Tistrella mobilis: one gene and its partner. The protein of the gene in region 2 binds, or shares a complex with, the protein of the main gene of each other region. Links are inferred from orthologs where the notes say so. Each region holds a gene or a part of one and is shown on either strand. Other genes may lie near its edges. The genes, in order: rpsJ and nusB.

Region 1 (14,485 bases), 1.8 Mb from region 2 along the record:
CAGATGCGAGCTCTCGCCGCCATAGATCCGGTTGCCGACCTGGCGCTTCGGGTACTGCACCACGATCCGCCGCTGGGCCCGCTCCATGAACACGATGAAGGTGATCACGGCGATGGCCATGATCAGCAGCATCAGGATGAAGCCGGTCGACAGCGCACCGGTCCGGCCCAGCTCCAGCATCCGGGCCAGTGCGCCCGGCAGCTCGGCGACGATGCCGGTGAAGATGATCAGCGAGATGCCGTTGCCGACGCCACGGGCGGTGATCTGCTCGCCCAGCCACATCAGGAACATCGTGCCGCCGACCAGGGTGATCACGGTCGCCGCACGGAAATAGGCGCCGGGGTCGGCCACGGCGGACATGCCGCCGGCCTGAAGCCCCTCAAGGCCGACCGAGATGCCGTAGGCCTGCACGATCGCCAGGGCCACCGTGCCGTAGCGGGTGTACTGGTTCAGCAGCTTGCGCCCGCTCTCGCCCTCCTTCTTCAAGGCCGCGAAGCTCGGCAGAACCGCGGTCAGCAGCTGCACGATGATCGAGGCCGAGATGTAGGGCATCACGGTGAGCGCGAAGATGGTCATGCGACCGAGCGCGCCGCCGGCGAAGACGTTGAACATGCCGAGAATGCCGCCGGCGTTCTGATTGAACACCTCGGCCAGCACGGCGGGATTGATCCCCGGTACCGGGATGTAAGTGCCCAGGCGATAGACCAGCAGCGCGCCCAGGGTGAACCAGAGCCGCTTCTTCAGTTCCGTGGCCTTGCCGAAGGCCGCGAAATTCAGGCTGCCCGCAAGTTGGTCGGCGGAGGACGCCATCGCGGATGCGCTCCCGGCTTGAAGATGGGGATCAGGAATGTCGCGGTCGGGGTCGTCCCCCGCACGCGGACACACAGGTCGTCGAGTGGTCCGTCACGTCGTCCGGGCCGCTTGCATTCCAGGGCCGCGGATGCCGCGGTCCGGGAATGCGAGCGCGGGCAACCATCCCCCGGTCAGGACCGGCGGACGGTCACCCGTCAAGCCTGCTCGACGCAAGCCCCGGCCTGGATCAGGCCTGGGCCTCGTCGGCCGCCGGCGCCGCCGGCAGCTCGACCTTGCCGCCGGCCTTCTCCACCGCCGCCACAGCCGCCTCGGAGGCGCCGGTGACGTGGATGGTGACGGCCGAGGTGATCTCACCCTTGGCGAGGAGACGCACGCCGTCGCGGACGCGACGCACGAGACCCGCCTCGATCAGGGCCGCTTCGGTGATCTCGGTGCCGAGCTTGCCGGCATCGATCGCCTTCTGGATGCGACCCAGATTGACATGGACGAAATCGTTACGGAAGGGCGCATTCGTGAAACCACGACGCGGAAGGCGACGATGCAGCGGCATCTGACCGCCCTCGAAGCCCTTGATCGCCACGCCGCTGCGCGCCTTCGCACCCTTGTGGCCCTTGCCGGCAGTCTTGCCGGTGCCGGAGCCGGGGCCGCGACCGATGCGCTTGCGGTCCTTGGTCGCGCCGGGATTGTCCCTGAGCTCGTTGAGCTTCATGACACGGCTGTTCCTTGAAATCGTGTGTCTGGGGAAGGAGGCCCGGGGTCATCCCCTCAGGCCACCTCCTCCACCACCACGAGATGGGCCACCTTGGCGATCATGCCGCGCACCGAGGGGGTATCCTCGAGCACCCGGCTGCGATGCCGCTTGTTGAGGCCCAGACCGATCAGCGTCTGGCGCTGGTAGTCGGGACGACCGATCGGGCTGCCGATCTGGGTCACCTTCACCTGCTTCTTCGCCTCGGACATGGATCTCACTCCTTGCCCGCGGCAGCAGCGGCGGCCTGGCCGTCGCGGCGCCCGATGATGTCGCTGACCTTGCGGCCGCGGCGGCGGGCAACCTCACGCGGCGACTGAACGGCCTTCAGGCCGTCGAACGTCGCCTTGATGAGATTGTAGGGGTTCGAGGTGCCGTGGCTCTTCGCCACGACGTCCGCGACACCCAGGCTCTCCAGCACCGCGCGCATCGGGCCGCCGGCGATGATGCCGGTGCCCGGAGGGGCAGCGCGCATCAGGATCCGGCCGGCACCGAAATGCCCGTCGATGTCGTGGTGGAGCGTGCGGCCCTCGCGAAGCGGAACGCGGATCATGCCGCGCTTCGCCTTCTCGGTGGCCTTGCGGATTGCCTCGGGGACCTCGCGGGCCTTGCCCTGGCCGAAACCGACCCGGCCACGACCGTCACCGACAACCACCAGCGCGGCAAAGCCGAACCGGCGACCGCCCTTCACCACCTTCGCGACGCGATTGATGGTGACGAGCTTGTCGATGAACTCGCCATCTTCCTCGCGAGGCTTGCGCTCGTTTTCCGTGCGTGCCATGCGTTCGGCCCCCTCAGAACGACAGCCCGCCCTCGCGGGCGGCGTCGGCCAGCGCCTTCACGCGGCCATGATAGATGTAGCCACCGCGATCGAACACCACCTCGGTCACGCCGCTTGCCGCAGCGCGCGAGGCGATCAGCTTGCCGACCGCCTTGGCGGCTTCGATGCCTGCACCATTCTTCAGCTGGCCCTTGAGCTCGCCGTCGAGGGTGGAGGCCGAAGCCAGGGTCACGCCCTGCACATCGTCGATGATCTGGGCGTAGATGTTCAGATTGGAGCGGTAGACGCTCAGCCGCGGACGGCCGTGCGACTTCTTGCGCAGCTGCGTACGCACACGCCGCTTGCGCCGCTCGAAGAGCGAATTCGCGTTCATGCCCCTGCGGCTCCTTACTTCTTCTTGCCTTCCTTGCGGACGATGACCTCGCCCTCGTACTTGACGCCCTTGCCCTTATAGGGTTCAGGCGACCGGAAGGACCGGATCTCGGCGGCAATCTGACCGACGCGCTGCTTGTCGATGCCAGAGATGGCAAGCGCGGTCGGCTTCTCAGCCTTAATCTCGATGTCCGCCGGAACGGCGTACTTGATGTCGTGGCTGTAGCCGAGCTGCAGGGTCAGCAGCTTGCCGTCAACAGCGGCGCGGTAACCGACGCCGTTGATGTCGAGCTTCACGGTGAAGCCTTCCGACACACCCTTCACCATATTGGCGACGAGCGTGCGGGACAGGCCCCACATGGCGCGGCCGCGGCGTTCGTCGTTGGCCGGCGCGACGACGACCTTGCCGTCTTCGAGCGCGACGTTCACGTCCGACGGCAGGGTCCGCTCGAGCGCGCCGAGCTTGCCCTTCACGCGGACCGTGTTGCCGTCGACGGCCACCTCGACGCCCTGGGGCACCGCAACCGGATTCTTACCGATACGCGACATGGGACGTCTCCTCAGAACACCTTGCAGAGAACCTCACCGCCGACATTGGCGGTGCGGGCCTCCGCGTCGGACATGACGCCACGGGGGGTCGAGAGGATCTGGATGCCGAGGCCGTTATAGTGCTTCGGCAGCGCCTTGATCGACGAATAGACGCGGCGACCGGGGCGGGAAACGCGGCCGATTTCGCGGATGGCGGGCTCGCCGTCCACATACTTCAGCGCGATCTCGAACACCGGCTTGCCTTCAGACGACTCGCTGCGCTCGTAGCCACGGATGTAGCCCTCGCGGGTCAGCACGTCGAGCACCCAACCGCGCAGCTTCGAGGCGGGGCACAGAGTCGTCGACTTGCGCGCCAGCTGAGCGTTGCGGATACGGGTGATCATATCGCCGAGGGGATCGGTCATGGACATATCCGGTCCTCCTCTCTTACCAGCTCGACTTCGTCATGCCGGGGATCTGCCCCTGCGACGCCAGGTCGCGGAGCGCCACACGGCACAGCTTCAGCTTGCGGTACACCGCACGGGGGCGGCCGGTCAGCTCGCACCGGTTCCGGATGCGGGTCTTCGAGCCGTTGCGCGGGAGGGCGGCGAGCTTCAGGGTCGCCGCGAAACGCTCCTCGGGCGACAGCTCACGATCGTCAACCACCGCCTTCAGGGCAGCGCGCTTGTTCGCAAAACGCGCCACCAGCTGCTCGCGGTGCTTGTTCTTCTGGACGGCACTGGTCTTGGCCATAATCGCCTCGCTTGCCGTTGCTCAGTTCACGAAGGGCATCTTGAAGGCGGCAAGAAGCGCCTTCGCCTCGGCATCCGTCTTGGCCGTCGTCGCGAAGACGATGTCCATGCCCCGGACGGTATCGACCTTGTCGTACTCGATCTCGGGGAAGACGATCTGCTCTTTGAGGCCCATGGCATAGTTGCCACGCCCGTCGAACGACTTGCCGTTCAGCCCGCGGAAGTCGCGGACACGCGGCAGAGCGATGGTGACGAGACGATCCAGGAACTCGTACATCCGGTCGCGGCGCAGCGTCACCTTGACGCCGATCGCCATGCCCTCGCGCAGCTTGAAGCCGGCGATCGACTTCGAGGCGCGGGTCACGACGGGCTTCTGGCCGGTGATCTTGGCCAGATCGGTCACGACGCCGTTGATCTTCTTCTGATCACCGACCGCCTCGCCGACGCCCACATTCAGGACGATCTTTTCGAGACGGGGGATCTCCATGACGTTCGCATAGCTGAACTGCTCGCGCAGCTGCGGGCGAACCTCGTTAACGTAGTACTCGTACAAGCGTGCCATTTTGGGCTGCTCCGCCGTCAACGATCGATCTGCTCGCCGGACCGCTTGGCGACGCGCACCTTACGGCCATCTTCGAGCGTGGTAAAACCGACGCGGGTCGGCTTGCCGTCCTTGGGGTCGGCGATCGCGACGTTCGACAGGTGCAGCGACGCTTCCTTCTCCACGATACCGCCGGGATTGCCCGGCTTGGGAGCGGTGTGCCGCTTGACGAGGTTTACGCCCTGAACGACGACGCGGTTCTCCTTGGGGAGAACCTGCGCAACCGTCCCGGCCTTGCCCTTGTCACGCCCGGTCAAAACGACGACGTTGTCGCCTTTCTTGATCTTGGCTGCCATCAGAGGACCTCGGGGGCCAGAGAGATGATCTTCATGAACTTCTTGCCGCGGAGCTCGCGGGTGACCGGCCCGAAGATACGGGTACCGATCGGCTCGCCATGCTTGTTGATCAGCACGGCGGCATTGCGGTCGAAACGGATGGCAGTGCCGTCCGGACGACGCAGCTCCTTGGCGGTACGAACGACCACCGCACGGTGGACGTCGCCCTTCTTCACCTTACCACGCGGAATCGCCTCCTTCACGGAGACGACGATCACGTCGCCGACACGCGCGACGCGGCGACGCGAACCGCCGAGAACGCGGATGCACATCACACGCCGGGCGCCGCTGTTGTCCGCCACTTCCAGATTGGTTTCGGTCTGGATCACGGGACCGTTCCTTAATCAGCAGGGGCCGGGCTTCATTCGCCGTCAGCGACGACCGTCCAGCGCTTGCGCTTGGAGATCGGAGCCGATTCAATGATGCGGACGATGTCGCCGGCCTTGAACCGGTTGTCCTCATCATGCGCGGCATACTTCTTGCTGCGGCGAATGAACTTCTTGTAGATCGGGTGCTGGAAGCGACGTTCGACCTTGACGATGATCGTCTTGTCGCCCTTGTCGCTCACCACGACGCCCTGAAGGATACGCTTGGGCATCTGATCACTCCTTCGCCGCGGCGCCGGCCGACTGGCCGATCACGGTCTTGATCCGGGCGATGTCGCGCCGCACCTCGCGCACACGCGCGGTGTTTTCGAGCTGGCCGCCGGCCTGCTGGAAGCGCAGGTTGAACTGCTCCTTCTTCAGCTGGAGCAGCATGGTGTTCAGCTCGGTCGCCGACTTCGCGCGCAGTTCTTCAGCCTTCATGGCTTCAGCCCTCCACACCGATGCGCTGGATCACGCGGGTGCGGATCGGCAGCTTGGCGGCGCCACGCTCGAAGGCCTCGCGGGCCACATCGGCGGGGACACCATCCAGTTCGAACATCACGCGACCGGGCTTCACGCGGGCCATCCAGAATTCCGGAGAGCCCTTGCCCTTACCCATGCGCACTTCGGCCGGCTTCTTCGAAACCGGCACGTCCGGGAAGATACGCACCCACACGCGGCCGACACGGCGGATGTGGCGGGTGATCGCGCGACGGGTCGCCTCGATCTGCCGCGCCGTCAACCGGCCGGGTTCCATCGCCTTCAGGCCGTAGGCGCCGAAATTCAGCGCCGTACCACCCTTGGCATCACCGTGGATGCGGCCCTTATGCGCCTTGCGATATTTCGTCCGCTTCGGACTCAGCATAAGTTCCAGCCTTTCTCACTAAGCTGATCGCCGCCGGATCAGCGCGAAGCCCGCGTCTCACGACGCTCGGCTTCCGCTGCCAGCGGATCGCGGCTCAGCACTTCGCCCTTGAACACCCAGACCTTGACACCGCAGGTGCCATAGGTGGTAAAGGCGGTCGCCTGGCCATAGTCGATGTCGGCGCGCAGCGTATGCAGCGGCACGCGACCTTCACGGTACCATTCCGTACGGGCGATTTCGGCGCCGCCCAGACGGCCGCTGCAGGTGATGCGGATGCCTTCGGCACCCAGGCGCATCGCCGACTGCACGGCACGCTTCATCGCCCGACGGAACGCCACGCGGCGCTCCAGCTGCTGGGCGATGTTCTCGGCCACCAGGGTGGCGTCGAGTTCGGGCTTGCGGACCTCGGCGATGTTCAGATGAACCTCGCCCTTGACCAGCTTGCCGACATCAGCCTTCAGCTTGTCGATGTCGGCGCCCTTCTTGCCGATGATCACGCCGGGACGCGCGCTGTTCAGCGTGATGCGCACCTTCTGCGCAGCACGCTCGATCACGATGCCCGACACGCCGGCGTTCTTCAGGCGGCCCTTCAGGTACTTGCGCAGGCGCAGGTCTTCCTGAAGCAGGTCGCCGTAATTGTCATCCGCGTACCAGCGGCTGTCCCAGGTACGGATGATCCCGAGCCGGAGCCCGATGGGATTGACCTTATGACCCATTAGTCCTGCTCCTCACGCTCGCGGACCACCACGGTCAGCTGGCTGAAAGGCTTCTCCACGCGACCAACACGGCCACGGGCGCGGGCGCTGAACCGCTTCATGACCAGCGCCTTGCCGACAAAGGCCTCGGCCACGAACAGACGGTCGACGTCCAGCTCGTGGTTGTTTTCCGCATTGGCGATCGCCGACTGCAGGGTCTTCTTCACGTCGTTCGAGATCCGGCGGCGCGAGAAGGTCAGCGCAGCCAGCGCCGACTCGACGCTCCGACCACGGATCAGCTCGGCGACGGTGTTAAGCTTGCGCGGGCTCACGCGCAGCATCGTCGAAACCGCGCGCGCCTCGTTTTCGGCAACCCGCCGCTCGGCACTAGGCTTGCCCATGGTTATTTCCTCTTGGCCTTCTTGTCCGCGGCGTGGCCGTAGAACGTGCGGGTGGGCGCGAACTCGCCGAACTTATGCCCGACCATGTCCTCGGAGACAAGCACGGGCAGGAACTTGTGCCCGTTATAGACCCCAAAGGTCAAGCCCACAAACTGGGGCAGGATGGTCGAACGACGCGACCAGGTGCGAATCACCTCCTTGCGGCCGGAGGTGTGCAGCGCGTCGGCCTTCTTCAGCAGGTACCCGTCGACAAACGGGCCTTTCCAAACCGAACGGGGCACGGTGTCCTCCTTCAGACCTTAGGGCTTGCGGCGACGGACGATAAACTTGTCCGTAGCCTTGTTATTGCGGGTGCGCTTGCCCTTGGTCGGCTTGCCCCACGGAGTAACCGGATGACGACCGCCCGAGGTGCGGCCTTCACCGCCGCCATGCGGGTGATCGACCGGGTTCATCGCCACACCACGGACGACCGGGCGACGGCCCATCCACCGCGAACGGCCGGCCTTGCCCAGGCTGACGTTCTGGTGGTCGGGGTTCGACACCGCACCGATGGTGGCCATGCATTCGGCGCGCACCATACGCTGCTCGCCGGAGGCCATGCGCAGCATGACGTAGTTGCCGTCCTTGCCGACCACCTGAACATAGGTGCCGGCCGACCGCGCGATCTGACCACCCTTGCCGGGCTTCAGCTCGACATTGTGGACGATCGTGCCGACCGGGATGGCCGACAGCGGCATGGCATTGCCGGGCCGCACGTCGACCTTCGCACCGGCGACGACCTTGTCGCCGGCCTTCAGGCGCTGCGGGGCCAGGATATAGGCCTGCTCGCCGTCGGTGTACTCGATCAGCGCGATGAACGCGGTGCGGTTCGGATCGTACTCAAGGCGCACGACCGAGGCTTCCACGTCCCACTTGCGGCGCTTGAAGTCGACCAGACGATAGCGGCGCTTGTGACCGCCGCCCACCTGGAACGCGGTCACGCGGCCCAGGTTGTTGCGGCCACCCGACTTGGTCAGGCCTTCGGTCAGGGACTTGACCGGCTTGCCCTTCCAGAGCTCCGAGCGATCGACCAGAACCAGCTGACGCCGGCCGGGCGAAGTCGGCTTGTATGCCTTCAAAGCCATCGGTTCAGATCCCCGCCGTCAGATCGATCTGCTGGCCTTCGGCCAGGGTCACGATCGCCTTCTTGAAGTCCGAGCGACGCCCGGGGCGGCCACGGAAGCGCTTGGTCTTGCCGGCCTGCACCAGGGTGTTCACCGCCTTGACCTTCACGCCGAAGAGCTTCTCGACGGCCTGTTTGATCTCGGGCTTGGTCGCGTCCAGCGTCACCTTGAAGGTGACCTGGTCATTCTCCGAACCCATCGTCGACTTTTCGGTGACGACCGGGCTCAGGATGATGTCGTACATCCGCTCCGGGTTCATTTCAGCCGCGCCTCCAGGCTCTCGACCGCGGCGCGCGACAGCACCAGGGTGTCGCGGCGCAGGATGTCGTAAACATTGGCGCCCTGGCTCGGCAGAACGTCGATGCCGATCAGGTTGCGGGCGGCGAGGCGGAAGCCCTGGTCGACCTCGGTGCCGCCGATGAACAGCGTCGAGCGGCCGAGACCGGCCTTCTCGAGACGGGCCACCAGCGCCTTGGTCTTGGCGTCGTCGGCCTTCAGATCGTCGACCACCACCAGCTTGCCGCCCTGAGCCTTGACCGACAGCGCGGTCTTCAGCGCCAGGCGACGCACCTTCTTGGGCAGATCATGGGCATGGCTGCGGACCACGGGACCGTGGACCGTGGCACCGCCGCGGAAGATGTTCGCCCGCTTGGCGCCGTGCCGCGCGCGGCCCGTGCCCTTCTGGCGGTAGATCTTCGCGGTCGAACCGGCGATCTCGGAGATCGTCTTCACCTTGTGCGTACCGGCGCGCCGCTTGGCGAGCTGGTAGCGCACCATCCGGTGCAGGATGTCGACGCGGGCCGGGAGACCGAACACCTCGTCAGCCAGCGCGATCGTGCCGGCATCCTCGTTGTCGAGGGTAATGACCTTCACATCCATCGCTCGGCCCTCAGCCTTCCGTGGTCTCGGCGGCCGCCACGGCCACCTGCGCCTTGAGGCCGGCCGGGAACGGCACGCTCTCTGGCAGCGCCTTCTTCACGGCGTCGCGCACAAGAACGTACGAACCGGCGGCACCCGGGATGGCGCCCTCGACGAGCAGCAGGCCACGGTCGGCATCGACCACGGTCACGCGCAGGTTCTGCACGGTCACGCGGCGGGCACCCATGTGGCCAGCCATCTTCTTGCCCTTGAAGGTACGGCCCGGATCCTGACGGTTACCGGTCGAACCATGCGAGCGGTGCGAGACCGACACGCCGTGGGTGGCACGAAGACCGCCGAAGTTGTGGCGCTTCATGGCGCCGGCGAAACCCTTACCGATCGAGGTGCCGACGACGTCGACGAACTGGCCGACGACGAAGTGGTTGGCACCGATCTCGGCTCCGATCTCAGGCAGCGCATCGGCGGTCACGCGGAACTCCGCGAGCTTCGCCTTGGGCTCCACCTTCGCCTTGGCGAAGTGGCCGCGCTGGGCCTTCGACACGTTCTTCACCTTGGCCGCGCCGTAGCCGACCTGAACCGCGGTGTAACCGTCGGTCTCGTCGGTGCGGTGGGCGACGACCTGCACATTGTCGACCTTCAGCACGGTCACGGGGATGTGAATACCGGCCGAATCGAAAATGCGGGTCATCCCGAGCTTGCGGGTGATGACTCCAGTACGCATCTGGCGTTACCCCCTCAGAGCTTGATCTCGACGTCGACGCCGGCCGCGAGGTCGAGCTTCATCAGCGCGTCGACGGTCTGCGGGGTGGGCTCGACAATGTCGAGGAGGCGCTTGTGCGTCCGGATCTCGAACTGTTCGCGCGACTTCTTGTCGATGTGCGGCGAACGGAGCACCGTGAAGCGCTCGATCTCGGTCGGCAGCGGGATCGGGCCCCGCACGCTGGCGCCGGTCCGCTTGGCGGTGTTCACGATCTCGCGGGTCGACTGATCGAGCACGCGATGATCGAACGCCTTCAGGCGGATGCGAATGTTCTGGCCTTCCATCATGGGCTTCTACCTTGGCCTCGGCGGTGCGACCTGCCGGATGAGTCCGGGGTGCCGCAGCGCCGCGCGTCCTTGCATGAGACCGGCCCGCCGGGCGGACCGGCCGGGCGCTCGTGGCGTCAGGAAACCAGGCGGCGGATGCGCCCTGCGGGATCAACCCGCCCGGCGCATCCGCTGCCGTCGTCCGTCGATCAGGCCATCACCTTGGCGACGACGCCGGCGCCGACGGTACGGCCGCCTTCGCGGATCGCGAAGCGCAGGCCTTCGTCCATGGCGATCGGCGAGATCAGCTCGACGGTGACCGACACGTTGTCACCCGGCATGACCATCTCCGTGCCTTCCGGCAGGGTGATGACACCGGTCACGTCCGTGGTCCGGAAGTAGAACTGCGGACGATAGTTGGTGAAGAAGGGGGTGTGACGGCCGCCCTCTTCCTTGGTCAGGATATACGCCTCGGCGGCGAACTTGGTGTGCGGGGTGATGGTGCCCGGCTTCGCCAGCACCTGACCACGCTCCACGTCCTCGCGCTTCGTGCCGCGCAGCAGCACGCCGACATTGTCACCGGCCTCGCCCTGATCCAGCAGCTTGCGGAACATCTCGACGCCGGTCACCGTGGTCTTCGTGGTGTCGCGCAGACCCACGATCGCCACTTCCTCGCCGACCTTGATCACGCCGCGCTCGATACGCCCGGTCACAACCGTGCCGCGGCCCGAGATCGAGAACACGTCTTCGATCGGCATCAGGAACGGCTGGTCCTTCGGACGATCCGGGGTCGGGATGTACTCGTCAACCGCACGCATCAGCTCAAGGATCCGCTCGGCGCCGATCGACGGGTTCGTGCCCTCGATCGCAGCCAGAGCCGAGCCCTTGATCACCGGAATGTCGTCGCCCGGGAAGTCGTAGCTGGCGAGCAGCTCCCGCACTTCCATCTCGACGAGCTCCAGCAGCTCCTCGTCGTCGACCATGTCGACCTTGTTCATGAACACGACAAGCGCCGGAACGCCGACCTGACGCGCAAGCAGGATATGCTCGCGGGTCTGCGGCATCGGACCGTCCGCCGCCGACACGACCAGGATCGCGCCGTCCATCTGCGCCGCACCCGTGATCATGTTCTTCACGTAGTCGGCATGGCCGGGGCAATCAACATGCGCATAGTGACGGGCTTCCGTCTGGTACTCGACATGCGCCGTGTTGATGGTGATGCCGCGCTCCTTCTCTTCAGGAGCCTTGTCGATCGAGTCGTACGACGTATAGGTCGCTCCGCCCGTCTCGGCCAGAACCTTCGTGATCGCAGCCGTCAGCGTCGTCTTGCCATGGTCCACGTGACCGATCGTGCCGATGTTCACGTGCGGCTTGCTGCGCTCGAACTTTTCCTTACCCATGGCTCTCGCCTCCGTCTTTCCAAACGTTTTTCAAACCGGTCATCGATCCGCGGATCAGCCCGCGTACTTCGCCTTGACCTCATCCGCCAGATGCTGCGGAACCGGCTCGTAATGGTCGAACTGCATCGTGTACTGGGCGCGGCCCTGGGACATCGAGCGCAGCTGGTTGACGTAGCCGAACATGCTGGCCAGCGGCACCATGGCGTTGACGACGCGGGCATTGCCGCGGCTGTCCATGCTGCTCACCTGACCACGGCGGCTGTTCAGGTCGCCGATGATGTCGCCCATGTACTCGTCCGGGGTGACGACCTCGACCTTCATGATCGGCTCGAGGAGCACCGGGCGGCTCTTGCCCATGGCCTCGCGGAACGCAGCACGCGACGCGATTTCGAAGGCGAGCACCGAGCTGTCGACGTCATGATAGGCGCCGTCGATCAGTTCGGCCTTGAGGTTGACCACCGGGAAGCCGGCGATCACGCCGTTGCCCAGGCAGGACTCGATGCCCTTCTGGACGCCGGGGACGTATTCGCGCGGAACCGAGCCGCCGACGACCTTGTTCTCGAACACGAAGCCGTCCTCGCCCTCGAAGGGCTCGAACTTCAGCTTCACGCGCGCGAACTGGCCCGAACCGCCGGTCTGCTTCTTGTGGGTGTAATCGACCTCGACCGGCTGACCGAAGCGCTCGCGATAGGCCACCTGCGGCTGACCGACATTCGCCTCGACCTTGAATTCGCGGCGCATGCGATCGACGATGATCTCGAGATGGAGCTCGCCCATGCCCTTGATCACGGTCTGGCCGCTTTCCTCGTCGGTCGACACGCGGAAGGACGGATCCTCCTGCGCCAGACGCGACAGGGCGAGGCCCATCTTCTCCTGGTCGCTCTTGGTCTTCGGCTCGACCGCGACCTCGATCACCGGCTCCGGGAACTCCATGCGCTCCAGGATGATCTTGGCATCCGAGGCGCAGAGGGTGTCACCGGTGGTGGTGCCCTTCATGCCGCAGAGCGCCACGATATCGCCAGCGCGGGCTTCCTTGACGTCCTCACGGCTGTTCGCGTGCATCTGCAGCATGCGGCCGACGCGCTCGCGATCACCCTTGACGGTGTTGAGCACGTAGGAGCCGCTCTCGATGACACCCGAATAGACGCGGATGTAGGTCAGCGAGCCGACGAAGGGGTCCGACATGATCTTGAACGCCAGCGCCGAGAAGGGCGCCTCGTCCTTGCTCTCGCGGACCAGCGTGGTCTCCGGGTCATCCACGGCGGTGCCGTGAACGGCCGGCACGTCGACCGGCGAGGGCAGGAAGTCGATCACGGCGTCGAGCAGGGGCTGCACGCCCTTGTTCTTGAACGCCGAACCGTTGATCACGGGAACGAACTGACGCGCCAGCGTGCCCTTGCGGATGCAGCGCTTCAGGGTGGCGACGTCCGGCTCGTTGCCTTCGAGATAGGCTTCCATCACCTCGTCGTCGGCCTCGACGGCCGTCTCGACCAGCTTCTGGCGATACTCTTCGGCGCGGTCGGCGAGATCGGCCGGAATGTCGCGCTCTTCGAACTCGGCGCCGAGGCTTTCGTCCTTCCAGACGACCGCCTTCATCTTCACCAGGTCGACGATGCCGACATATTCCGACTCGGAGCCGATCGGCAGGCTCAGAACCAGCGGGTTGGCGCCCAGCCGGTCGACCATCATGTCGACGCAGCGGTAGAAGTTGGCGCCCATGCGGTCCATCTTGTTGACGAAGCAGATGCGCGGCACGCGGTACTTGTCCGCCTGGCGCCACACCGTCTCCGACTGGGGCTCGACGCCCGCGACACTGTCGAACACCGCGACCGCGCCGTCGAGAACACGGAGCGAACGCTCCACCTCGATGGTGAAGTCGACGTGGCCCGGGGTGTCGATGATGTTGATGCGGTGGTTGTTCCAGAAGCAGGTCGTCGCGGCCGACGTGATGGTGATGCCGCGCTCCTGCTCCTGCTCCATCCAGTCCATCGTGGCCGCACCCTCGTGCACCTCACCGATCTTGTGGGACCGGCCGGTGTAATAGAGGATGCGCTCGGTCGTCGTCGTCTTACCGGCATCGATGTGCGCCATGATGCCGATGTTGCGGTAGGCCTCGATGGGCGTCGTGCGTGCCATGTTCGCGTCCAGGAAGCTGGGGTTTCTAAGAGACGGCCGACCCGTTACCAGCGATAGTGCGAGAACGCCTTGTTGGCGTCCGCCATGCGGTGGGTGTCTTCACGCTTCTTGATTGCGGTGCCACGGCTCTGCGCGGCATCGAGCAGTTCACCGGCCAGACGCTCCACCGCCGTGTTCTCGGAACGGTTCCGGGCGGCAGTGATCAGCCAGCGGATGGCCAGGGCCTGGGCGCGATCGGGGCGGACCTCGACCGGGACCTGATAGGTGGCGCCACCGACGCGGCGGCTCTTCACCTCGACCGCCGGGCGCACGTTCTCGAGCGCCTCGTGGAAGACGCGGAGGCCTTCCTGACGGGTCTTCTGCTCGATCAGATCGAAGGCGCCGTAGACGATCGCTTCCGCGACCGACTTCTTGCCATCATACATCAGCACGTTCATGAACTTGCTGACGACGGCATCGCCGAACTTCGGATCCGGGAGAACCTGGCGCTTTTCAGCGGCATGACGACGGGACATGGATCAACCTCTCCTTGACGGCCGGATCACTTCGGCCGCTTGGCGCCGTACTTCGAACGACGCTGACGACGGTTCTTGACGCCCTGGGTGTCCAGCGTGCCGCGGAGGAT
Region 2 (15,201 bases):
GTCATCGCCGGCAAGGCGGTGGCCTTCGGGGAGGCGCTGCGGCCCGAATTCAAGGCCTATGCCCGCCAGGTGGTGGCCAATGCCCAGGTCCTGGCCGAGACGCTGGTGGCCGGCGGTCTTGATATCGTCACCGGCGGCACCGACAACCATCTGATGCTGGTCGACCTTCGGCCCAAGGGCCTGAAGGGAAATGCCACCGAGCATGCGCTTGAGCGCACGGGCATGACCTGCAACAAGAACGCGATCCCCTTCGACCCTGAAAAGCCGATGGTGACCTCGGGCATCCGTCTCGGGACCCCGGCGGCCACCACCCGCGGCTTCGGCGAGGCCGAATTCCGCCAGGTGGGCGAGATGATCGTGCGCGTGCTTGATGCGCTGGCGGCGAAGCCTGAAGGTGATGCCGAGGTGGAGGCTGCGGTTCGCGCCGAGGTCAAGGCGCTCTGCGACCGCTTCCCGATCTATCCGGCTCTTTGATCCGCAGGCCCGCCTCCCAAGACCGGGGGGCGGGCCTGCGCCCCCCGGTTCATGGCGCCTGATCTTCATGACGCCCGGTTTGCGGAGGTGAAATGCGCTGCCCGTTCTGTGGCAACGAAGAGACCCAGGTGAAGGACAGCCGGCCGGCGGAGGAAGGCTCTGCCATCCGGCGGCGCCGGCATTGTGCTGCCTGTGGCGCCCGCTTCACCACCTTCGAGCGCGTCCAGCTCCGCGAACTGGTGGTGGTCAAGAAGGACGGCACGCGCGAACCCTTCGACCGTGAGAAGCTTGCCCGTTCGATCCGCATCGCGGTGCGCAAGCGCCCGGTGGAGGCCGAGCAGGTCGAGCGGATGGTGAGCGCCATTCACCGGCGGCTTGAAGGGCTGGGTGAGACCGAGATCGAGACCGGCCGGATCGGCGAGGCGGTGATGGAGGCGCTGATCGGCGTCGACAAGATCGCCTATGTCCGCTTTGCCTCGGTCTACAAGGATTTCCGCGAGGTCGACGACTTCCAGGCGTTGATCGGCAGCCTTGGCGGCGGTGATCCGGGGCGGGGCGGCGATGGCTGAGCCGGTGATCTGGAGCGAGGCCGACCGCCACCATATGGCTCACGCCTTGACCCTGGCCCGGCGCGGCCTGGGTCGGGTCTGGCCGAACCCCGCCGTGGGCTGTGTTCTGGTGTCGGTCGATGGCCGGGTCGTCGGCCGTGGCTGGACCCAGCCCGGTGGCCGGCCTCATGGCGAGGCCATGGCTCTTGCAGAGGCAGGCGCGGCCGCTCGCGGGGCTACGGCCTATGTCAGCCTGGAGCCCTGCGCCCATTGGGGCAAGACGCCACCCTGTGCCGATGCACTGGTTGCGGCCGGCGTGGCCCGGGCGGTGGTGGCGACCGGCGATCCCGATCCGCGGGTCAGTGGCCGGGGGCTGGACCGGATGGCAGCAGCGGGCATGACGGTCGATCTGGGGCTGATGGCGGCCGAGGCGGGTGCACTCAATGCCGGCTTCTTCTCCCGGATCCTGAAGGGGCGACCGCTGGTCGCCTGGAAGGTTGCGACGACGCTCGACGGCAGGATTGCGACCGCAGCGGGTGAGAGCCAGTGGATCACCGGGCCCGAGGCTCGGGCGATGGGCCATATGTTGCGGGCGAACCATGACGCGATCATGGTCGGCGTCGGCACGGCCCTTGCCGACAATCCGCGCCTCAATGTGAGGATACCCGGGCTTGAGGAACGCTCCCCCGTCAGGGTGGTGATCGACAGCCGCCTGCGGCTGCCGCTGACGCACACCCTGGTGCGCGAGGCGTGCGAGGGTGGTCATCCGCCCGTCTGGGTCATCACCCGCGCCGACTGCGAGCGCAGTCGCCACGATGCACTGGTCGCAGCCGGCATCACCGTGATCGAGGTGCCCCATGGCGTCGATGGCCGGCCCGATCCGTTGCGGCTGACCGAGGCGCTGGGCGATCGCGGCATCACGCGGGTGCTGGTCGAGGGGGGTGGAGAACTGGCCGCCTCGCTGCTACGCGACCGGCTGGTCGATCGTATCCACTGGTTCCGGGCGCCGGCGGTGATGGGTGGCGACGGTGTACCGGCTGCGCGATCTTACGGCGTGCGCGAGCTGGTGGACATGGCGGCCTTTGTCCGGCTGGACAGCCGGCAGCTCGGCCCCGACCTTTATGAGGTCTATGCGGGTACCGCCGTGGTCACGCCCGGCGGCTGAGCCTTTCATCCTCCCGAATTCCCCGCGCGTGTTCCGGCCGCGCTCCCCCGGCAGAAGGTCGTGTCCCATGTTCACCGGCATCATCACCGACATCGGCGAGATCGTCTCCGTTCAGGCCCCGGAAGCCGGGGCGGCGGAGGACCGCCGACTGACGATCCGGACGTCCTATGACCCCGACGGTATCGATATCGGTGCCTCCATCGCCTGTTCGGGCTGCTGTCTGACGGTGATCGAGCGCGGCCGCGACGGGGCAGGGCAGGGCTGGTTCCTGGTCGAGGCCTCGGGCGAAACGCTCTCCCGGACCACGCTCGGCAGCTGGGATGCCGGCCGGCGGATCAATCTTGAGCGGGCGGCGAAGGTCGGCGACGAGCTGGGCGGTCATGTCGTCCTCGGCCATGTCGACGGGCTGGGCCGCCTGGTATCGATCACGCCTGAAGGCGGCTCCCACCGCCTAGTGTTCGAGGCGCCGGCAGAGCTTGCCGGCTTCATTGCACCCAAGGGCTCGGTCACCATCGACGGCATTTCGCTGACGGTGAACGAGGTCGACGGCACCCGGTTTGGCGTCAACATCATCCCCCACACCTGGATCCACACCACGCTGTGCGACCGCAAGCCTGGCGATGCGATTAACCTTGAGATCGACGTGCTTGCGCGCTATGTGGCGCGGTTGAACGAGTGGCAGGCGGGCATCCGCGGCTGAGCAGCGGGAGGCCGTCCGATCGAAGGCGGCCCAGAGGAGAGGAAGACCATGACGGTGATCAAGGACGAGGGCGGCGCCGACGACGTCCGTGGCTATATCTCGAGCATCGAAGAGGTGATCGAGGACGCCCGCAACGGCCGCATGGTGGTGCTGGTCGATGACGAGGATCGCGAGAACGAAGGCGACCTGGTCATCCCGGCCGAAATGGTGACGCCCGAGGTGATCAACTTCATGGCCAAATATGGCCGCGGGTTGATCTGCCTGACCCTGACCGGCGAACGGGTCGAGGAATTGAACCTGCCGCTGATGACCCAGCGCAACGCCTCGCGCCATCACACCAACTTCACCCTCTCGATCGAGGCCCGGGATGGTGTGACCACCGGGATCTCGGCCGCCGACCGCGCCCATACCGTGCAGGTCGCGATCGATCCGGCCAAAGGCGCCCGCGACGTGGTGACTCCGGGCCACATCTTTCCGCTTCGTGCCCGTGACGGCGGCGTGCTGGTCCGTGCCGGGCACACCGAGGCGGCGGTGGACATCGCACGGCTGGCCGGCATGAACCCGTCGGGCGTGATCTGCGAGATCATGAACGACGACGGCACCATGGCCCGCATGCCCGATCTGGTGCCCTTCGCCCAGCTGCACGGGCTGAAGATCGGCACGATCGCCGATCTGATCGCCTATCGCCGGCGCACCGAGAAACTGGTCGAGCGTCTGACCGACGGCCTGTTCCGCAGCCATTTTGGCGGCGAGTGGCGGATGATCGTCTATGCCAGCAAGATCGACGGTTCCGAGCATATGGCGCTGGTGAAGGGCGATCTGGCGGCTGTCGGCGACCAGTCGGTGTTGGTGCGCATGCATGTGGTCAACGCCTTCGACGATCTTCTGGGCGACCGCAGCAGCGGCCGTGCCGGTGCGGTGCGCGCCGCCATGGAGCAGATCGACCGGGCCGGTCGCGGCGTACTGGTCCTGTTGCGCGAGCCGCGGCCCACGGGTCTTTCGGATCTGGCACGGGCCCGGCTTGAAAGCCCGCAGGCCGCATCGACCCTGCGCGACTACGGCACCGGCGCCCAGATCCTGCTGGACCTGGGCGTGCGCAACATGATCCTGCTGAGCAATTCGCGGCAGACGGTGGTGGGGCTGGACGGCTACGGCCTGCACATCACCGGGCATGCCCCGCTGATCATCGAGAAGGTCTGAGACACCCATGGCCACGGTCACCACTTCCGATCTGCGTATCCTGATCGTCGAGGCGCGCTTCTACGAGGACATCGCCGATGCGCTTGTCGATGGCGCCATGGGCGTGCTGGAAGCCGCCGGCGCCCAGGTCGAGCGCCTGGCCGTGCCGGGTGCCTTCGAGATTCCTGCGGCGATCCGCTTCGCGCTCGACAGCGGCCGTTATGACGGCTTCGTGGCGCTGGGCTGCGTGATCCGCGGCGACACCACCCATTACGATTACGTCTGCGGCGAAAGCGCCCGCGGGCTCAACCAGCTTGCGATCGATCGCAAGGCTTGCATCGGCTATGGCATCCTGACCGTCGAGAACCGCGAGCAGGCCTGGGCCCGCGCCCGCGCTGACCGGGCCAATAAGGGCGCCGACGTGGCCAACGCCTGCCTGCGCATGATCGAGATCAAGCGCCAGTTCCAGCAGGGCTGAAGGACCAGGAATCGCCATGACCGATAAGCCGCGTGACGCCGCCCCGGTGAAACCGGGTGCCAAGACGGATGCGAAACCCGCTGCTGCACGGGCGGGCAAGCGCAGCGGCGCCCCGCGCCCCGGCCGCGAGGCCGGCATGGCCCGCCGGACGGCGGCGCGCCTTGCTGCCGTCCAGGCGCTCTATCAGATCGACTTCAATGCCGCCCGGGCCGAGGCGGTCATTGCCGAATTCCTGAACCACCGCATCGGCAAGGTGATCGACGACGGGCTGGAGCTGGATGCCGACCGCGACCATTTCCGCGACATCGTGACCGGTGTCGCCGCGGCGCAGGCCGAGATCGACCCGATGCTGGAATCCTCGCTGGCCGAAGGCTGGCGACTGGAACGGGTGGAGCAGACTCTCCGGGCCATTCTGCGTGCGGGCGCCTATGAGCTGACCGCGCGCACCGACGTGCCGACGGCGGTGATCATCAACGAATACGTCAATGTCGCCCATGCCTTCTTCTCCGGCTCGGAGCCGGGTTTCGTGAACGGTATTCTGGACCGGCTGGCCGGGCATCTGCGCGCCGATCATCGTGGCGGCAAGCCGGCAGGCGGGGCTGCCCGCAAGTGACCGGGCAGGCGCCGGACGACGCCGCCACAGAGGTGCCGCTCGGAGAGTTCGGCGCCATCGAACGCTGGCTGCGTCCGCTGGCCCGGCCGCTGCCCGGCGCGATGGACCTGACCGATGATGCCGGCTGGCTCGCCCTGCCGCCAGGGCGCATCCTGGTTGCCGCCAAGGATGCGATGGTTGAAGGACGGCATTGGTTTCCGGGTGAGCCGCCCGAGATTGTGGCACGCAAGCTGCTGCGGGTGAACCTCTCGGATCTGGCGGCGATGGGTGCAACGCCGGTCGCCTATCTTCTGGCACTGGCGGTTCCGGGCGCCGATGCCGGGGCCTGGATCCGGCGCTTCACCCAGGGGCTTGCGGCCGATCAGGGGCGCTACGGCGTGGCGGTTCTGGGGGGCGATACTGTGGGCACCGATGGTCCCGCCATGGCCAGCCTGACGCTGCTCGGTCATGCCGCATCGCCATCGGCACTGCTCACCCGTGGCGGTGCCCGGCCGGGAGACGATGTCTGGGTTTCAGGTACCATCGGCGATGCGGCGCTCTCGGTCGAGGCGGGGTATGGCCGTTTCGACCCGGCAGCCATCGGCCTCACTGCCGGAGAAACCGCCGGGCTGGAGCTGCGCCGGCAGCTGCCGGAGCCGCGACTGGCGCTGGGGCGGATCCTGGTCGGGCTGGCCACGGCCTGTGCGGACGTCTCCGACGGTTTGCCAGCTGATCTCGGTCATATCGCCGAGACGTCCGGTGTCGATGCCGAACTCAGAATCGATCTGGTGCCCCGCTCGGCTGCGGCCGCCCGTGTCGTGGCAGCCCGTCCTGATCTTGCGCCGATCGTCTGGACGGGCGGCGACGATTATGAACTGGTCTTTACGGCACCATCTGCCGCGGCCCATGCGATCAAGGCACTGTCCGCACGCGAAGGCATTCATGTCAGCCGTGTCGGCCGGATTGTTCCGAGGGCCGGAGACAGGGGTCGGACGGTGCTGATCAACGCAGACGGGCGTATCATTGCGGCCGACAGGCCCGGACATGTGCATTTCTGACGCAGCTTGCATGGGCGTCATGCGTGAATGACCGTTCTCGCGACGGCAACGATGGCGTAACGTCCGCGGATACACCTTCGAAGCACGCAGGGCCGCGTGCGCCCGGAGATATCTGACCCGTCAATCGCGTGCATCTGCGCGACGGCGGGGGCCCATCGATCGCGGGGGGACGAACGCAGACGATGCTGGCGCTGCAATACACAGTCCGTCTGAAGGCCGACGTGGACGCGGATATGATCCGCCGCCGCGTGGCCGAACGCGGATCGCTCTACGACCATCACCCGGGACTGGTGATGAAGTCCTTCCTCCTGAATGAGGAGGATCAGGCCTACGCACCGTTCTATATCTGGCGCTCTGAAGAGGACTGGAAGCAGTTCGTCTTCGGGGACCTGTTTGCCAATCTCGCCCAGGCTTTTGGCCGGCCGCGGGTGCGGACGTGGTTCGTGCTCGGTTTCGGCCATGGCGCGTGCACCGATCAGCCGCGCTTTGCCGTGCGTGAAGTAGATGTCATCGCACCCGAGACGCCGCTTGAAGCCGTGCGCGAGCGCGAGGCGGCGTTGCAAGCGCAGATGCTGACCAAGCCTGGACTCTATGCCCATTCGATCGCCCTCGACGCGGATCGATGGGAACTTGTCCGCTACAGCCTGTGGTGTGACGAGGCCGCCTCGCGGAATGCGGCAGTGGGTGCGCAATCCGATTGCGTGAATACCTACGAAGTGCTGCACTTCTCAGAGCCGGGGGGTCGTGGCTGACCGGACGCCCGGCGCCATCGCGCCCCATCCGGACGGTACGCCAGATGAGAGTCCTGTTGATCTTCATCGTCTCTGTACTGCTCGTGGTTGCGGGCGGTGGTGGATGGTTGATTTACAGGGGGGACCCGTTCGGCATTTTTGATCGCCATCTGCGGGGATCGGCCACGACGCCGGTGCCGATATTTGTCGGCCTCACCGGTGTGGGCGTGCCCATGATCCGGCACGGTGTGGTCTATCGCTATCTCATGCTGGACCTGGTGCTCGAACTCGTACCCGGTGCGGACGAGGACGAAGTGTCGGCCGGCATCGAGCGCCTGCGCCCGGTACTGACCGGTGCCGCACAGCAGATTTCAACCACGGCAGATCGTCTTGGTCGTGAGCCGACCCTGGACGAGATCAAAATCGGCCTTGCCGATGCGGCCAATGACTGGTTCAGACGGGAGATCGTCGCAGACGTCCTGATCCAACGGACCAGCGACGTGGCGGCACAGAAGATCAATTGACGGCTGGCCAGGGAATTGCGGATCCGACGGGCAGGCGCCGGCTGGACATGAAGAAGGGGTCGAGCGATCGACCCCGTTCTTTTTGTCTGCAATGCGCTGTAGGGGCGCGTCAGCGCGGCCGGCCCATACCCGAAGGGTTGCCCGGGTTGGTGGCCGATGGGTCCGAATTGAACCGACCGATATTGCCGATGAACTGCTCCAGCACGGTCAACTCGTTGCCGGAGGTCGGCGTGATCCGGTCGACATAGCTCACCTGGCGTGCGTCATCCAGGCCGAAGCGCAGCACATCGGCCAGCCGGCCATCCGTGCCGAAACGCAGGCCCAGGACGTCCTGTTCCGTAACATCGGCCGAATAGAAGGCGACGGTACTGGTCCGACGCTGGATGTAGTACCAGGTATCGGTTTCAAACGTGCCCGTCGTGGCCGGCGCACCCAGAATGGCGCGGACATCCTCGCGGGTCTGAACGCCGGGCTGCAGCTGGGCGATCTCGTCCTTCGACGGCATGAAGCCGTGGGTGCGGATCACCGGCTGGCAGGCGCCGAGGGCGAGGCCGGCAAGAACCACCGCGACCATGGGCGCGGTGCGGGTGACGGACGGGAAAATGGGGCGGCGCCGGGGCGCTGACCGGATCATCTTGGCGATGTCACCGTTGACGCTGTGGGGCGTCGCCTCCATAACCACCTGCACGAACCGGCATCTGCGCAGCAGGACGCCTGTCATCGGGCGTCGGAGAGTGCAGGGTATCGGAAAGTACAGGGCGGCGGGGATGCGACGGCCCGTCTGCTGGCGGGCGGCCCAAGATTGCATCCAGCGATGCGGGGTGTCAATCGGACGGGCGGCCGGTCAGGTGCAACCGGCCAGCAGATGGTCGAAAGAGGAGGTCCAGGCCCGATGTTTCTCGACAGGTTGTTCGGTCGCACGGGGTCGCGTGCTGCAGCCGAAGCGCTTTATGATACGGCGGTGGCCCAGGCGCGGTCGGTCACCTTTTATCGTGACTTCGGTGTGCCGGATACGGTGGACGGCCGGTTCGACATGCTGGTGCTGCATGTCTTCATGATCCTGCATCGTCTGAAGCGCGAGGGGGAGGCCGGCCGGCGGACCGGGCAGGCTCTGTTCGACCGCATGTTCGATGACATGGACCGGTCGCTGCGCGAGATGGGCGTCGGCGATCTGAGTGTCGGCAAGCATGTCAAGCGCATGGGCGAAGCCTTCTATGGCCGGGTCAAAAGCTATGATGCCGCCGTCGATGCGTCGTCGGCGGATGGTGGCGTGGAGCTTGCGGATGCCATTGCCCGCAATGTGTTCGGTGTGGATGGCGAAGGCGCCGCGCGGCCGTCCGATGCGGTGCTCGGCGCGCTGGCGTCTTACGTGCTTGCCAGTATCCGGGCGCTGGATGGTGAGCCGGCCGCGGATCTTCTGGACGGCCGCGCCGTCTATGCGGCACTGCCCGCACTGTCTGTCGAGCCTGACGATGCGTCCGGCGCCGGAGGGGATTGATCCCTGCACATGACCCAACACATTGCCGGGGCTGGCGAAACCCCGGCCAATGGAGTAGGGTGCGCCGCCACAGGCCCGGCTGGGCCCGGCACTTCGTGTTCCAAGGACGACCGACGCTCATGACCGGCACCGATACCACCAGCGCTCCGACCCCCGAATTCTCGCGCATCATCGAGATCGAGGCGATCGAGCCTGGGGAGCCGCGTACCTTTTCCTATACGGCAACGCCTGCTGAGTGCGCCGCACTTGCCCGACGTCTCGGCCAGGAGCAGATCCTGTCCCTGGAGGCCGGTGTCACGGTGACACGGATCCGCGGCGGTGCCCATCTGGTGTTCGATCTCTCGGGACGGTTGATTCAGACCTGCGTCGTTACCAATCTAAGGTTTGAAGCCTCGGTGTCCGAAACCATCGACGTGGATGCGCTTGCCGAACCGGAATACGGCCGGCGGCTGGCAACCCTCGATGCGGCGGAGCCCGAGGACGACCAGGAACCGCCTGAACAGCTGATCGACGGCAGGGTGGATGTCGGCGAACTTGCGACGGAGTATTTTTCTCTCGCGATCGACCCCTATCCGCGGAGCCCTGAGGCGCCAGCGGAGCCGGTCGAGCGTGAAGTCTTCATGCTCAGGGGGGGCAGCGCCCCTGAGGGAAAGGGCCGCGAACATCCCTTCGCGAAGCTTGCGGCCTTGAAGCAGCGCATGGATACGGACACGCCCGAAGGGGGTGACGCATCCTGACCGGCATGACACCGGATATGAGATCCGGGAGAAGCCTTGCCATCGAGCCGGTTTTTCGCTAACTAAGCGCGCTATTCGGCTCGTGACCGTTACCATCCCGAAAGGCGAAGACTATGGCCGTCCCTAAGAAAAAGGTCTCCAAGTCGCGGCGCGACATGCGTCGTGCCCATCACGCTCTGACCGCGACCAACGCGCAGGAGTGCCCGAACTGCGGTGAGCTGAAGCTCTCGCACCATGTCTGCGGCTCGTGCGGCTTCTATGACGGCCGTGACGTCGCGACCGAGGCGGCGGCCGGTTGATCCGGCCTGCCGGCTCCAGGTGATCGGAGGAAGACGTCGGGCCTGCCTGGCCCGACGAAGGGCGCGGAGGTGAGGTGGCCTTGTCCGGTGAAGTTACCATCGCACTCGATGCGATGGGCGGCGATCAGGCTCCCAAGATGGTGGTCAAGGGTGCCGCCATCGCACTCAAGCGACATCCGGGCCTCCGGTTCCTGATGGTCGGTGACGAGCCGCGGCTGCGGGCGCTGATGAAGCGACGCAAAAAGCTGCTCGCCGCGACCGAATTCCTGCACACCGACGAAGTGGTTCCGGGCACCATGCGCCCCTCGGTCGCGCTCAGGCAGGGGCGCAAGTCGAGCATGGGCCTGGCCCTTCGGGCGGTGCGGGAAAACCGTGCCAGCGCTGCCGTCTCGGCCGGGAATACCGGTGCGCTGATGGCGATGGCGCGGATGATGCTCGGCATGCTCCCGGGCATCGATCGTCCGGCGATCGCGGCAACCATGCCGACATTGCGTGGCGAGAGCGTCGTGCTCGATCTCGGCGCGAATACCGAATGTGACGTGAGCAACCTCATCCAGTTTGCCGTGATGGGGGAGCTGTTTGCGCGCATCGTGCTGGGGTATCAGAACCCCTCGGTGGGCCTGCTCAACGTCGGTGAGGAAGAGGTCAAGGGTCTGGAGACCGTTCGAGAGGCGGCGGCGAGGCTTAAGGCAGCCGAGAGCATCCGCTTCCATGGCTTCGTCGAAGGTGACGATATCGCCAAGGGTACGGTCGACGTCGTCGTGACCGACGGATTTACCGGCAATATCGCGTTGAAGACGGCCGAGGGCACGGCAAAGCTCTACAGCCATTATCTCCGCTCCGCTTTCGGCCGCTCGTTGCTGGCCCGGATCGGGTATCTCTTTGCGCGGTCGAGTCTGAAGGCGATCCAGAAACAGACCGATCCGCGTCACCACAACGGCGCTATGTTCCTGGGCCTGGGCGGTATCGCGGTCAAGAGCCATGGCGGTACCGATGCCCTCGGTTTTGCCAATGCCATCGGTGTCGCCTATGACCTGGTGGCTCATGGTTTCAACGAACGTATCATCGGCGAATTCAAACGGATCGCGGTGGACCGGATCGACGGTGCGCCCGACCAGCAGAAGGCGGCAACGGCATGACGGTATTGCGCGCACGCGTGCTCGGCGTCGGCGGCTACCTGCCCGCCCGGGTGTTGACCAATGACGACCTGTCGAAAATGGTCGACACCTCCGACGAGTGGATCCGGGAGCGGACGGGCATCCGCGAGCGTCGCATCGCGGCGCCGGAGGAGCTGACCTCGACCCTGGGCCTGCATGCGGCGCGCGCAGCACTCGCCAATGCCGGCATCGGCGCCGATGAAGTTGACCTGATCGTGGTCGCGACCTCGACGCCGGACGAGACCTTTCCGGCGACCGCGACCAAGATCCAGGCCGGACTGGGCATCACCCGCGGGGCCGCTTTCGATGTCCAGGCCGTCTGCGCGGGTTTCATCTTCGCGCTGTCGACCGCCGACAACTTCCTGAAGGCCGGCCAGTTCCGTACCGCGCTGGTGATCGGTGCCGAGACCTTCTCGCGCATCCTGGACTGGAACGACCGCGGGACCTGCGTGCTGTTCGGCGACGGCGCAGGCGCAGTGGTGCTCCAGGCCGCGGAAGGCGAGGGCACGAGCGATGACCGCGGTGTGCTTTCCACTCATCTCTTCTCCGACGGCCGGCATCATGACGCACTCTATGTCGATGGCGGCGTGTCATCGACCCAGAGCGCCGGTCATCTGCGGATGGAAGGCAAGGAAGTCTTCCGTCATGCCGTCGTCAAGCTGGCCGACAGCGTCAACGAGGCACTGGAGGCAAACGGGCTGACGGCCGAGGCGATCGACTGGCTGGTGCCGCATCAGGCAAACGCCCGGATCATCATCGGTACCGCCCGGAAGATGGGCCTGCCGATGGAGAAGGTGGTGATGACCGTGGATCGCCACGGCAACACCTCTGCAGCCTCAATCCCGCTGGCGCTGAGCGAGGCGGTCGCAGACGGTCGTATTCTGCCTGGTCAGGTGGTGCTGGTCGAAGCGATCGGCGGCGGCTTGGCCTGGGGTTCGGCTCTGATCCGCTGGTGATGTCCCGGCGCATCCGCCGGTGGCAAACCTTTCACGCCTTTTCCGAAACGACGTAACTGCGTGTCGCAAGGCCTTGAAGCGCATGGCGTTTGACATTCTCGTCCGCCATGGCGCATAAACAGGGTGAAGCTGCGCGCGCAAGTATTTGAGGACAAGACTATGGCACGCACCGTCACTCGCGCGGATCTGGCCGAGGCGGTCTATCAGGAAGTCGGTCTGTCGCGGCATGAATCGGCCCAGCTGGTGGAGGCGGTGTTGTCCGTCGTCTCCGACAGCCTGGTCGAGGGCGACACCGTGAAGATTTCGTCCTTCGGCACCTTCGCGGTGCGCCAGAAGGGCGAGCGCGTGGGCCGCAATCCGAAGACCGGCGAGGAAGTGCCGATCCTTCCGCGGAAGGTGCTGGTGTTCCGTGCCTCGAATGTGCTCAAGGACCGGATCGGCAAGAGCCTGGCTGATGTCGCTGATCTGGACCTCGAGACAGAGGATGACGAGGCCGAAGCCTGAGCAAGGGCGATGCGGCCGGTGAGATGGAGGCGTTGACGAAATGACCGACACCACCGCCCATGATGGCGACCGGCGGCGCGGCGGCGGTAAGGCGCCCGGCGCATATCGCACCATCAGCGAGGTGGCGGAAGAGATCGACGTCCCCGCCCACGTCCTCCGTTTCTGGGAAGGCAAGTTTCCGCAGGTCAAGCCGTTGAAGCGGGCAGGCGGGCGCCGGTACTACCGGCCTGATGACGTCGTCCTGCTGCGCCGGATCCGTGATCTGCTCTACGCCGAAGGCTACACCATCAAGGGTGTGCAGAAGCTGCTTCGCGAAGGTGGTGCCAAGGCTGTTGCCGAACGGGTGGAAGCCGGCGCCGCCGGGGCGGCAGCGCAAGATCCCGATCTGCTCGACGCCCTGGCGCGTCAGGTTGAGGACGATGCCTTCGACGACGGCCAGGATGCCGATGATGACGTCGTCGAGGAAGACGAGGTCGATGCCGGCGGCGAGGACGATCTGGCTGACGAAGACGTGGCCTCCCCGGCTGCAGACGAGGAGGCGCTGGCCGGGGATCGCGCGCCATCCCAGGCGGAGGCAGAGGCCGTTGCAGCGGCCGAACGTGCGGAAAGCCGCCTCAGGGATCTGCTTTCGGCTGATGAACAGCGTCGTCTGGTCTTGCGCGAGGCGCTCGACCTGCTGAAGCAGGCGCGGGCGATCCTCGACGGATCCGATGCTCAGAGTGGCGACGCCGGCGACGGTGGTGACGAACTGACACCGGATGAGAGCTTCGCGCAGGACGTCTTCGTCGTCGAGCTTGCCGATGGCGAAGACGGTGTCGGTCGGGCAGCGGTAGCCGGAGATGCGGCGAACGAGGTTGATCTCGCAGGTGAAGAGCCGGCTGAAACTGCCGGTGCCGACGAGATTTCTGCCGGCGAGGCAGAGAAGACGACGCGGCAGGGGCAGGGCTGAACGGCCTTGATACAAATCCTGCTTCAGAAGGGTTGCGCGGGCCGATCCGGTTGGCTATAGTCCGCGCACTTCGCAAGGGGGAGGATGACGGAAACGGCATCGCGATCCCATGAAGAACGGTCGGAGCGTGGCGCAGCCTGGTTAGCGCACTAGTCTGGGGGACTAGGGGTCGGAGGTTCGAATCCTCTCGCTCCGACCAATTCTTCTCTTCGCGGCATCATCCCCGGATGCCGTAGCAGCAGCGAAGTCTGCAGCTTTCACGGCCGTACCATCCGTCGGATGGTACGGCCGTTCTCGTTTCCGCTGGTGGCAGCTCCGACTGGACCGGCCTGCATCGCCGCGTATTTTGAGCCCATCCGCACCCCGGCATTGTCGGCGGGGCGGTCGCTCTGCTTGAATGCCGTGCCGCGGACTGGCCCGCGAGGACGGCGGAGAAGAGGAGCGACGAGTGGCACAACCGGATCTGGATGCCGTGGTGGTGGGCGCAGGTGTCGTGGGGCTGGCCGTTGCCGAACGGCTTGCACGGGCAGGGCGTGCCGTGACGGTGCTGGAAGCTGGTCCGCGTTTCGGCGAAGGTTCCAGCAGCCGCAACTCCGAAGTCGTTCATGCCGGCCTGTACTATCCCGCGGGCAGCCTGAAGGCCGAATGCTGCGTCGAAGGCCGGGAGCGGCTGTCGTCATTTGCCGCTGAAACCGGAATCGGCTATCGGCGACTGGGCAAGTTGATCGTGGCTGCCACCGCCGAGGAGGCGCCGCGGCTTGAGGCCATCCTGGCGCGCGCCCACGCCAACGGTGCAACCGAGGTGGAGCCGATATCGGCGGTTCGGGCGCGAAAAATGGAACCGGCGCTTGCCGTTCATGCCGCCTTGTGGTCTCCGGCCTCCGCCATTATCGACAGCCATGAACTGATGGCGGTGCTGCTGGCCCGGCTGGAAGCGCAGGGCGGCATGCTTGTCACCCATACGCCGGTGGTGGCCGGCCGGGCGGATGCGCAGGGCATCACCATTGCGACCGGCGGCGCCGAGCCTGCGGAATTCACCTGTGAAATTCTGGTGAACGCTGCCGGTCTCGGCGCGGCGGCCCTGGCCCGCGCGATCGAAGGGCCGGGTATTCCCGCAGACCTGGTGGTTCCGGCGCGGTTTGCAAAAGGCAACTACTTCCGCCTTGATGGCGCCCGTGCACCTTTCAGCCATTTGATCTATCCCGTCCCGGAGGCGGGCGGGCTGGGCGTACACCTGACCCTCGATCTGGCGGGGCAGGCGCGGTTCGGCCCCGACGTCGAATGGGTGGATGATCCTGTGGCTCTGGCCGTCGATCCGGCGCGGGCGGACGGGTTTGCGCGCGCGATCCGCCATTGGTGGCCGGGCATGCCGGATGTCGCGCTGGTGCCGGACTATGCTGGCATCCGGCCCAAGATCGTCGGTCCGGGGGAGCCTGATGCGGATTTCCGCATCGACGGACCGGAGCGCCATGGCGTTGCCGGGCTGGTTCATCTGCTGGGAATCGAGAGCCCCGGGTTGACCTCTGCGTTGCCCCTCGCCGAACGGGTGGTCGCCCGGCTGGGCTTGAGGTGATGCGGCCTACGGCGGTCTTCCCTGTCCGGTCGACATCTGTTCTCCGGGGCGACGATCGGGTGCGGGCGATGATCGCCGA

The links.
Region 1: the proteins of nusB (region 2) and rpsJ are in contact, whole or in part, in a solved structure (PDB 3D3B), measured with the Escherichia coli proteins. The link is inferred for Tistrella mobilis from one-to-one orthologs.

Annotation. Positions count from the first base shown.
Region 1 is NZ_CP121017.1:642,762-657,246, reverse strand. What follows is about bases 8,689-11,533. They hold rpsJ (30S ribosomal protein S10), read right to left. Parts: upstream 10,343-11,533; coding sequence 10,034-10,342; downstream 8,689-10,033. Other genes in these bases: tuf (elongation factor Tu), read right to left, coding at 10,534-11,533; rplC (50S ribosomal protein L3), read right to left, coding at 9,309-10,019; rplD (50S ribosomal protein L4), read right to left, coding at 8,689-9,298. Also shown: preprotein translocase subunit SecY, read right to left, coding at 1-810; rplO (50S ribosomal protein L15), read right to left, coding at 1,040-1,522; rpmD (50S ribosomal protein L30), read right to left, coding at 1,579-1,773; rpsE (30S ribosomal protein S5), read right to left, coding at 1,779-2,342; rplR (50S ribosomal protein L18), read right to left, coding at 2,356-2,715; rplF (50S ribosomal protein L6), read right to left, coding at 2,730-3,263; rpsH (30S ribosomal protein S8), read right to left, coding at 3,275-3,673; rpsN (30S ribosomal protein S14), read right to left, coding at 3,690-3,995; rplE (50S ribosomal protein L5), read right to left, coding at 4,017-4,556; rplX (50S ribosomal protein L24), read right to left, coding at 4,574-4,894; rplN (50S ribosomal protein L14), read right to left, coding at 4,891-5,259; rpsQ (30S ribosomal protein S17), read right to left, coding at 5,292-5,528; rpmC (50S ribosomal protein L29), read right to left, coding at 5,533-5,736; rplP (50S ribosomal protein L16), read right to left, coding at 5,741-6,160; rpsC (30S ribosomal protein S3), read right to left, coding at 6,199-6,876; rplV (50S ribosomal protein L22), read right to left, coding at 6,876-7,256; and 8 more genes. UniProt on the Escherichia coli protein: Involved in the binding of tRNA to the ribosomes. Part of the processive rRNA transcription and antitermination complex (rrnTAC). The complex forms an RNA-chaperone ring around the RNA exit tunnel of RNA polymerase (RNAP).
Region 2 is NZ_CP121017.1:2,436,005-2,451,205, reverse strand. Bases 3,571-6,418 are described here. They hold nusB (transcription antitermination factor NusB), read left to right. Parts: upstream 3,571-4,680; coding sequence 4,681-5,157; downstream 5,158-6,418. Other genes in these bases: P7L68_RS16900 (DUF4865 family protein), read left to right, coding at 6,377-6,418; thiL (thiamine-phosphate kinase), read left to right, coding at 5,154-6,194; P7L68_RS16915 (6,7-dimethyl-8-ribityllumazine synthase), read left to right, coding at 4,095-4,544; ribB (3,4-dihydroxy-2-butanone-4-phosphate synthase), read left to right, coding at 3,571-4,087. In the rest of the region: glyA (serine hydroxymethyltransferase), read left to right, coding at 1-474; transcriptional regulator NrdR, read left to right, coding at 567-1,043; bifunctional diaminohydroxyphosphoribosylaminopyrimidine deaminase/5-amino-6-(5-phosphoribosylamino)uracil reductase RibD, read left to right, coding at 1,036-2,187; P7L68_RS16925 (riboflavin synthase), read left to right, coding at 2,255-2,887; more of ribB, read left to right, coding at 2,936-3,570; more of P7L68_RS16900, read left to right, coding at 6,419-6,946; P7L68_RS16895 (hypothetical protein), read left to right, coding at 7,003-7,449; P7L68_RS16890 (outer membrane protein assembly factor BamE), read right to left, coding at 7,559-8,170; P7L68_RS16885 (ubiquinol-cytochrome C chaperone family protein), read left to right, coding at 8,342-8,947; P7L68_RS16880 (hypothetical protein), read left to right, coding at 9,067-9,684; rpmF (50S ribosomal protein L32), read left to right, coding at 9,798-9,983; phosphate acyltransferase PlsX, read left to right, coding at 10,064-11,122; P7L68_RS16865 (beta-ketoacyl-ACP synthase III), read left to right, coding at 11,119-12,096; P7L68_RS16860 (integration host factor subunit alpha), read left to right, coding at 12,256-12,600; P7L68_RS16845 (NAD(P)/FAD-dependent oxidoreductase), read left to right, coding at 13,998-15,122. UniProt on the Escherichia coli protein: Part of the processive rRNA transcription and antitermination complex (rrnTAC). The complex forms an RNA-chaperone ring around the RNA exit tunnel of RNA polymerase (RNAP).